2 regions of the Cupriavidus sp. 30B13 genome follow, and region 1 is predicted to be linked to the other one. Evidence: predicted binding sites of a transcription regulator. Region 1 holds the regulator's gene; the other holds the start of a gene.
The links. The regulator sigma-54, encoded in region 1, starts transcription at its own class of promoters, with help from an activator protein. The targets are predictions, from matches to a motif close to TGGCANGNAANCTGCTTT.
Positions count from the first base shown of each region.

Region 2: ACKI2N_RS33815 (collagen-like triple helix repeat-containing protein) is a predicted target of sigma-54. The motif match lies at 1,836-1,853, and genes of this name have one in related genera.

Region 1 is NZ_CP188223.1:681,754-686,569, reverse strand. It holds gene lptC (LPS export ABC transporter periplasmic protein LptC) at 1-164, shown strand, start outside; gene lptA (lipopolysaccharide transport periplasmic protein LptA) at 258-905, shown strand; gene lptB (LPS export ABC transporter ATP-binding protein) at 952-1,740, shown strand; gene ACKI2N_RS03295 (RNA polymerase factor sigma-54) at 1,864-3,339, shown strand; gene hpf (ribosome hibernation-promoting factor, HPF/YfiA family) at 3,389-3,739, shown strand; gene ACKI2N_RS03285 (PTS sugar transporter subunit IIA) at 4,180-4,635, shown strand; gene hprK (HPr(Ser) kinase/phosphatase) at 4,714-4,816, shown strand, end outside.
Region 2 is NZ_CP188224.1:3,302,012-3,306,827, reverse strand. It holds gene ACKI2N_RS33820 (collagen-like triple helix repeat-containing protein) at 1-1,362, opposite strand, end outside; gene ACKI2N_RS33815 (collagen-like triple helix repeat-containing protein) at 1,990-3,165, shown strand; gene ACKI2N_RS33810 (Flp family type IVb pilin) at 3,507-3,698, shown strand; gene ACKI2N_RS33805 (A24 family peptidase) at 3,703-4,209, shown strand; gene ACKI2N_RS33800 (TadE/TadG family type IV pilus assembly protein) at 4,296-4,760, shown strand.

The DNA.
Region 1 (4,816 bases):
TCGTCAAGACCGACAAGCCCGTCAAGCTCACGCGCGGCCCCTCCGTGATGACCGCCAACGGCCTCGTCTTCAACAACGTCACCCGCGAAGTACAATTGCTGGGTAACGTACACGGCACCATCATCACGGTACCGCCGCCGGCCAGCCCCGCGGCGAAGCCCTGAACGAAGCCTGACGTGGGCCCCATCCGGAAACCGCCAGAGAAACGAAGCCGCCCGCGGGCCCTAGCCGTCCGCGCCAACCGCCACCACGCCAATATGAATCCATTCCTGACGACATCGTCCTGTCGCCGCAGCAGCACGGCTGCCCTGATGACGGCCGCGGCCGTCCTCGGCCTGGCGCTGGCCGCGCCGGCCAGCGCCGAGAAGGCCGACCGCGACAAGCCGCTGGTGCTGGAGGCCGACAATGCCAGCTACGACGACGTCAAGCAGGTGTACGTACTGACCGGCAACGTGGTGCTGACCAAGGGCACCATGGTGCTGAAGTCGGATGCGGCGGAAGTGCGCACCGACCCCGAGGGCTACCAGTACGCGGTGGCCACCTCCAAGAGCGGCAAGCAGGCCTATATCCGCCAGAAGCGCGACAACGTCGACGAATACATCGACGGCTGGGGCGACCGCATCGAGTCCGACGGCAAGCAGGACCTGTCCAAGCTGATCGGCCACGCCCGCATGGCGCGCCTGGCCGGCGCCAAGCTGATCGACGAGATCCGCGGCGCGGTGATCACCTACGACAGCCGCAACGAGTTCTACACGGCCACCGGCGGCACCGACAACGCCACCGCGGGCAGCCCGTCCGGACGCGTGCGCGCGGTGCTGTCGCCGCGCCAGGAGCAGCCCGCCAGCGGCGCCGCCGCCGCCAGCCCGCTGCCGCTCAAGCCGGCGTCGGCCCCCGCCGCCCCCTGACGCGGGCCGCCGCCGCGCCCCCCGACCCACGGATTCTCCCGCCTTCATGACCGCTACCCTGACCGAACCGTCGTCCCAGACCAACGTCCTGACCGAAAGCAGCACGCTCGTCGTGCGCCACCTGAAGAAACGCTACGGCTCGCGCACGGTGGTCAAGGACGTGTCGCTCGACGTGAAGAGCGGCGAGGTGGTGGGGCTGCTGGGCCCCAACGGCGCGGGCAAGACCACTTCGTTCTACATGATCGTCGGGCTGGTGGCGCTGGACGAGGGCGACATCGTGCTCGACGACAAGCACATCAGCGGGCTGGCCATCCACGAGCGCGCCCGCATGGGCCTGTCCTACCTGCCGCAGGAAGCGTCGGTGTTCCGCAAGCTCAACGTGCAGGAGAACATCCGCGCCGTGCTCGAACTGCAGATCCACGACGGCAAGCCGCTCGCCAAGGCCGAGATCGAGCGGCGCCTGGACACCTTGCTGGACGACCTGCAGATCGCCCACCTGCGCGACAACCCGGCGCTGTCGCTGTCGGGCGGCGAGCGCCGCCGCGTGGAAATCGCGCGCGCGCTGGCGTCGGCGCCGCGCTTCATCCTGCTCGACGAACCGTTCGCCGGCGTGGACCCGATCGCGGTGGGCGAGATCCAGCGCATCGTCAGCTTCCTCAAGGCGCGCAACATCGGCGTGCTGATCACCGATCACAACGTGCGCGAGACACTGGGCATCTGCGACCACGCGTATATCATCAGCGAAGGCACCGTGCTGGCGTCCGGCCAGCCGGAGGACATCATCGCCAACGAATCGGTGCGCAAGGTCTACCTGGGCGAGAACTTCCGCATGTAAGCGGTGCGGGGGCGTCCCCCGGAGCGGCTTTTATGCCGCCTGTCGTCCTGCAGACGATCACGGCGGCGCCAGCGATAGCAATTTCCGTTCCACCGGCACGGAAGTTGGGCATAAAATGGTCGCATGAAACCGTCGCTACAGCTCCGCCTCTCGCAACATCTCGCGCTTACGCCGCAACTCCAGCAGTCGATCCGGCTGCTGCAACTGTCCACGCTCGAACTGCAGCAGGAAGTGGAACAGGCCCTGACCGAGAATCCCCTGCTCGAACGCGAGAACGACTGGATCGAAAGCCCGCTGCGCGTGGCCGCCGACGGCTCGGTGAACCTGCAGAGCGCGCCCGCACCGGCGCCCGCCGACGGCCAGGGCACCAGCGAGAACCGCGCCGACGGCGCCCCGGAGGGCGACGACAGCTATTCCGACAGCGGCGAGGACTACGGCAACGACTGGAGCCTGGACGACTTCGCGCGCCGCCCGCAGGGCGACGAGGACGAGAAGACCCCGATGCAGTTGCGCGACGCCGAGCCCACGCTGCGCGAGCACCTGATGGAGCAGCTCGCCCCGCTGAAGATCTCCATGCGCGACAAGGGCCTGGCGATCTTCCTGGTCGAGTCGCTGGACGACGACGGCTACCTGAGCGCATCGCTCGAGGAAATCTGCAGCGAACTGCCCGAGGAACTCGAGTTCGAGATCGACGAGGTGCAGGCCATCCTCACCCTGCTGCAGAGCTTCGACCCCGCCGGCGTGGGCGCGCGCAACGCTGCCGAGTGCCTCGCGCTGCAGTTGCGCCGGCTCAAGCATCCCCAGCGCGAACTGGCCCTGACCATCGTCACCAGCCACCTCGAACTGCTGGCGGTGCGCGACTACACGCGCCTGAAGAAGGCACTGCAGGTGGACGAGGCCGATCTCAAGGCCGCCCACGAACTGATCCGCTCGCTCGCGCCCTATCCCGGGCACGCCTACAGCCGCCCGGAAGCGGACTTCGTGGTGCCCGATGTATTCGTGCGGAAAATAGGCGGCGGCTGGATCGCGCAGCTCAACCCGGATGTGATGCCGCGGCTACGCATCAACGACATGTACGCGCAGATCTTGCGCGGCGCAAAAGGCGACTCCGGCGCGGCCGGACTGCAGCAAAAGCTGCAGGAAGCGCGCTGGCTGATCAAGAATATCCAGCAGCGCTTCGACACCATATTGCGCGTCGCACAAGCGATTGTCGAACGTCAAAAGAACTTCTTCACCCACGGGGAAATTGCGATGCGCCCCTTGGTTTTGCGGGAGATTGCCGATACACTGGGTTTACACGAGTCCACCATCTCCCGGGTGACAACCAATAAATACATGGCAACGCCGATGGGGACTTTCGAGCTGAAGTACTTCTTCGGCAGTCACGTATCCACGGAAACCGGCGGCGCGGCCTCGTCAACGGCAATCAGGGCGTTGATCAAGCAACTCATAGGAGCCGAAGACCCCAGGAACCCCCTGTCGGACAGCAGGATCGCCGAACTGCTCGGCGAGCAAGGCTTCGTGGTGGCCCGACGAACCGTGGCCAAGTACCGCGAAGCGCTGAAAATCCCTGCCGTCAATCTCCGCAAGACTTTGTAGCCGAGCCGCACCGCCTGCCTGGTGTGGCTCTTTCAGAAGGAGAAACGCTATGAACTTCAAGATCAGTGGACACCACTTGGACATCACGCCTGCACTGCGTGAGTACGTGGAAACGAAACTGGAGCGTATCGTCAGGCATTTCGATCAAGTCATTGGCGTAAGTGTGCTGCTCTCTGTCGACAATACAAAAGAAAAGGACCGGCGGCAGTATGCGGAAATCAATCTACATCTCAAGGGCAAGGACATCTTTGTCGAAGCGCATCACGAAGACCTGTATGCCGCAATCGACGCACTGGTCGACAAGCTCGACCGGCAGGTGATTCGCCACAAGGATCGCGTGCAGAGCCACGACCGCGAGGCGGTCAAGTACCAGATGGCGGCATCGCAGATGCAGCAATGACCGTGCCTGGCGGCCCGCCAAGGGGGTCGCCGGAGTCAGTCCCTTGAAACCGGAACAAGCCGCGCCCGTTGCGCGGCTTTTTTGCGCCCGTTTTTGCGTCCGCGTTCCTGCCCGCTTTTGCGCCGCGGCGGCCCGGGCGGAATGATGCAGGGGGATTCCGCAACGCCCTGCAGCCGGTGTATGCTGTGCAATACATGAACGACAGCGCGGTTATTCTTGGCATGCGCGCGGCACCGCTTCCGCGCACGGGCTATTGCGATGCACAAGGCGGGGGCAGGCCTGCTCTATAATGGCCAGACGCCCGACACCGGCATGGGACAACCGGTGACATTGCGGGCACCGGCCGATACATGCCGGCACAAGCCTTTCCATCCCCTTTTGCCTGGTGCGGCCCTCTCCTGGCCCCGGGCCTGCTTACTAGAAAAACCTGCGCATTCCACATGAATCGTTTGGCTAAATTGCTGCCACCCGGCAACATCACCCTCGACGTCAGCGTCACCAGCAAGAAGCGGGTGTTCGAACAGGCCGGGCTCCTCTTCGAGAACAACCATGGCGTAGCGCGCGCCATCGTGACCGACAACCTGTTCGCCCGCGAATCGCTGGGCTCGACCGGCCTCGGTGCCGGCGTGGCCATCCCGCACGGCCGCATCAAGGGCCTGAAGCAGCCGCTGGCCGGCTTCATGCGCCTGGCCGAGCCGATCCCGTTCGAGTCGCCCGACGGCAAGCCGGTTTCGCTGCTGATCTTCCTGCTGGTCCCCGAGCAGGCCACCCAGCAACACCTGGAGATCCTCTCCGAAATCGCCCAGCTGCTGTCCGACCGCGAAATGCGCGAAGGACTCTCCACCCTGCCCACTTCCGATGCCGTGCACCAGTTGCTGACGCAATGGCATCCCTGACCCGCCGGGGGAGCCGCCGCCCGGCACACAGGGCGGCCGCCTCCCCGGCCTGAAAGCCGTCCCCCCGAAAGTAGCCGCATGGAACTCACTGGCGTCACCTCGCAGTCGATCTTCGACGACAACGCAGCCGATATCAAGCTCTCCTGGGTTGCGGGGCTGGAAGGCGCAGACCGGGCCTTCG
Region 2 (4,816 bases), on a different replicon from region 1:
GCCGCCCGCACCGCCCGCACCGCCCGCACCGGCCGCGTTGCCGGCCGCGCCGGAAACCGCGCCCACCAGGCCGCTGACCAGGCCCGTGACCGGCGCGAGCGGATTGCCCGCGCCGCCGCCGGCCGCGCCGCCGAGGCCACTGGTGAGACCGCTGGTGAGGCTGCTGACCAGGCCGGTGACGGGCGCGAGCGGGTTGCCCGCGCCGCCGGCACCGCCACCGAGTCCGCCGAGGCCGCCGGTGAGGCCGCCAACGAGGCCCGTGACCGGCGCGAGCGGGTTGCCTGTGCCGCTGCCGCCGCCAAGGCCGCCCGCGAGGCCGCCCAGCAGCCCGGTGACGGGCGCCAGCGGATTGCCGCCCGCGCTGCCGCTCGGGTTGTAGACGGCGCCGCCAAGCGCCGCCACCGTGCCGCCCGCGTTGGCCACGATGCCGCCGACGCCGGACACCACCGGCGTGTTGGTCTGCTTGACCGTGTTGCCTGCCTGCGCAATGCCGCCGCCCAGCGTCGCCAGCAGGTTGTTCACGGGCGCGCCGAGGCCGGTGGCCGCGCCGAGCGTCTGCGTGGCGTTGGTGAGCTGCGAGGTCAGCGGCACGATCAGCTTGCTCACGCCGCCGGTCACCTGCTCCACCGGACCGGTCGAGAGCGCCTGGCCGAGCTTGCCGCCCGCGCCGTTGACGGCAGTGCCGAGCTGCGACACCAGCGAGCCCACCGGCGTGGTCACCGCGCCCAGCGGTGCCAGCGGGCCGCTGCCCAGCCCGCCGACCAGCTCGCCCGCGTTGGTCACGGCGTTGCCCACCTGGCTCACCACGCTGCCGGTGCTGGCCACCGTGGTGCCGAGCGGGTTGGCGGCATTGGGGATGTTGCCCAGCCCGTCCTGCACGCCCGTGCCCAGCGTGCTCACCGCCGCGCCGAGCGAGCCGACCACGCCGCCCAGGCCATTCTTCGATTCGGTGGAGAGGATCGGCAGGTTGGTGTTCTTGATCTGCGTGCCGAGGTCGCTCACGACATTGCCGGTGGTGGTCACCACGTTGCCGACCTGCTTGACGACTTGGCTGGTCGGCGTCAGCGCGGCGGGCGTGGTACCGCCGCCATTGTCGCCACCGTTATTGCCACCGTTATTGCCTCCGTTGTTGCCGCCATTGTTCCCACCGTTGTTCCCGCCGTTATTGCCGCCGTTATTGCCGCCGTTATTGCCGCCGTTGTTGCCTCCGTTATTCCCGCCGTTGTTTCCGCCGCCCGCGCCGGCGTTGTTGCCCGCGCCGCTGCCGGTGTCCATCGAAGTCGTACCGCTGCCGCTGGCGCAGCCGCCGAGTGCCAGCAGGGTGCCGAGCAGGGCGGTGACGATGACCTGTTGAGTACGCATGACCTTTTTCCTTTTTTCCCGTCGTTTAAATCACGGGGCGCTTTGGCTCGCCGTGTTGGCACTCCATTGCGCAAAGGGTGTGCCAGAGCGTGCCGGCATGCCCGCGCGGTGCCCTCCGGAATCTCTCCAGGCCTTGCCACGCATGGGTTTGGCGAGGATGAGACATGGCCGGAAAAGGACCAGACATGGACGCCGTGCGAGGCCTTCCCGCGTTACGCGTTACGTAACGCGGCGGCCCGCGCGAGGAACAACGCCGGCCTGCGGGCGCCGCGCGGAAAAACGAAGGGATGCCGGCGCGGGAAACATCGCGAGGGAACACGTTACGTAGCACGTAACACGCTGCGGCCGCGCGGCCGCAACGCCCCGGCGCGTGGCGCGCTGCCTGCCGGCGGCGCGCCGAGCCGCATGCCGCAACGGTTTGCGGCGGCCCACGCGGCTGCCCCGCGGCGCCGGCCCGAGGTGTGCCGCGCGGGTGGCACGCAGCTTGCGGTAATGGCATCCGACAAGCACCGCGCATCGCGCAGCAACGACGCCGGGCGCCGTGAGCATCGTCCCCGAGCCAATCAGAAAGCCGTTCGCAGAACAACCGCCAGAACAACCTTCCACGAGGAAGACCAGGAGATTCCCATGAAAGCGCAATACGCCCCGATGTCGGCCGTGACTCTTGCCTGTGCTGCCGCACTCATGCTGCTGGCCGGCTGTTCCTCCGGCGGGTCCGGCAGCGGCGCCAGCCCCGCCGCACCGACCACGCCCACGGTGCCCACCACCCCGACCACGCCCGCCAGCACGGACACCACGCCCACGGCGAAGGTCACCGAAGGCGTGGGCAACACGGTCATCGCCGCGGGCAACGCGGTGAGCGATATCGGCAAGCAGATCCAGAACGCGCCGCTGCCGTTGGTGCCGGAGGCCACGCGCAACAGTCTCGGCGGCGTGGTGGTGAATGCCGGCGACACGGTCGGCGCGCTTGGCGTGGGCGTGCGCGACGGGCTGGGCAAGATGGGCGCGGTTGCGGACCCGCTCGGCGTGACGGTGGCGAGCACCGGCAACGTCGTGCAGAAGGCGGGCGTCACGGTATCGAGCGCGGGCGACCTGGTGAGCAGCCTGGGCACCGGCCCGCTTGCGCCGCTGGGTGCGGTGACCACGCCGGTGGGCGGGCTGGTCAACCAGGTCGGCGGCGTGGTGACGATGGCCGGCGGCACGCTCGGCCAGGCCCTGTCGACCGGTCCCGTCGCGCAGGTGACGGGCAGCGTGAGCAAGGCCATCGTGCCGCTGACCACGCAGCTCACCGACGCCACGCAGATGGCCGGCGGCGCTACCGGCGTCGGCGGCCCGCTCAGCAACCTGCTGGCCACGCTCGGCAACTCGGTGGCCAGCGGTGGCAGCCTGATCACCAATACCCACGCACCGATCGTGTCCAGCCTCGGCGGTGTCGTGACCGAAGCCGGCAAGACCGTTGCCGCGGCCGGCGGCGTCGTCAACGGCCCCGGCTCCGGCGGCGCTGCCAACCCGCTCGGCGGCTTGCTCAACCTGCCGGGCCTCGGCGGGGCTGCCGGTGGCGGCAGCGGCAATCCGCTCGGCGGCCTGCTCGGCAACCTCCCGATCGTCGGCCAGGTGGCCGGCGGCTCCGGCGGCGGCAACGGCGCCGCGGGTGCCCTCGCGCCGGTGACCGGCCTGCTTGCGCCTGTCACCGGATTGCTTGGCGGCCTGCGCAATACGGCAACGGGCGCTACCGGAAATACCGGAACCGGCGGCGCTTTGCCCGGTTTGCCGAATTTGCTCGGCGGCCTGACTTCACACTGATAAAAGTTTTATTTAATTCTGTCTTTACGGTGCGCAGTCGTCCTTACCCCGCGGCTGCGCATCCTTTTACACCATGGCGCCGGAACGGCTCACCCGAACGGGTGTGGCATCCGGCGCAATTAGTGGTTCCGCTCTTTAAAAACCGGCTGTTTTCAAACGGGCGTCAGCCATTAAGCTGAGACAACTATAACTCCAAGGGGGGGTATGGTTGATACATGGCTTTGATCTATAAATTCTCTCACCAGTGTTACTGCTCGATACTAGCCAGGCCACGAGAGCCCGGCGGCGTCGGAGGGGTAAGCGGACGCTGGGTAACGATATAAACAATACGGAGTGACATCATGAAAAAGGCTTTGGCGCGCTTCATCAGGGACGAACGGGGTGCTACCGCAATTGAGTACGGGTTGATTGTGGGGTTGATTTCATTGGCACTCGTCGTCTCAGCAGGCCAACTCGGCACCGATATCGGTCAACTCTTTACTCGTTTGAGTAACAAAGTCACTTCTATTCTTGCCACAGGCGGGAACGGGTAGCTAAGTGATCGGCGTAATTGCCGTGCTGTTCTGCGCGGCGACGATCTGGTCCGACTTAGCTTTCCGGAAAGTACCCAATGCTGTGCTGGCTGCCACCCTTGTGGCCGTCGGCTTGGTGTTGCTGTTCGGGCACGTTCCGGATTCCGGCCTACTGTCACACCTGCTCGGCTTCGTACTCGGATTTCTTGTCATGCTGCCCGTCTACGCACTTGGGATGATGGGCGCAGGTGACGTCAAGTTTTTCGCAGTGACAGGCCTCATCACCGGCCCATTAGGGCTGGTGACGGTGTGGGTGGTTGGTAACGTGCTGGCTTTGGTGCATGCCTTGGCGGTACGTGTCCAAGCCACTGCAGGCTGGGCCATATGGCGAGACCATGTCATGAATCTACTGCAACTGCCAGTCGGTGCGAAGACACTTAGCTCGACTCGGCGGACCGCCGGAGCACGCGGGATTCCCTATGCCGCTTATCTTGCGATCGGCCTGCTGATCTGGATGGTGTCGGGAAGGTAGTCGCCGTGCGGATGGCGGTTACTTGGCCGCCGCCATGCGTTCGCGCCACCGGTCGGCGCAAAAAGTAAAAGACAACCGGGTGAAGTATGTTATTGCGGGGAATCTACGCCGAACCGACGCGGTCTTCCGGTGCGGCAGCGCTCGAATTCGCCATCCTGTTGCCTATACTGTTGGCGATAGTGATGGGTATCGTCTATTTCGGCATGGTGCTGGCCTTGCAGCAGATGCTCACGCTGGCGGCCGAGGAAGGCGCGCGAGCGGCCCTGCGTTATCCAAGCGGTGCCGCCGGCAACAATGCAGCGGCGACGCAGTCATTGAGAGTGGGGGCGGCTTCTGCAACAGCACTTGCCATGTTGCCCACATCGATTCGCAACTCTATTTCCACATCCGACATTGCAAAAGTGATCTCCTGCGCCAATCCAGGGGGATCGGTTTGCGTCAGGGTCACCTTGAATCTGCCTTCCAATTCCATTCTTCCGGTAATGCCGGGGGTGCCCATCCCCGCCACGCTTACCGGCAGTGCGACGGTGCAACTATCGCCTGACACATGAATGCGAATATGAACTCAATACATACATGGCGCCCCCTAACGGCATCGCGTGCCGGT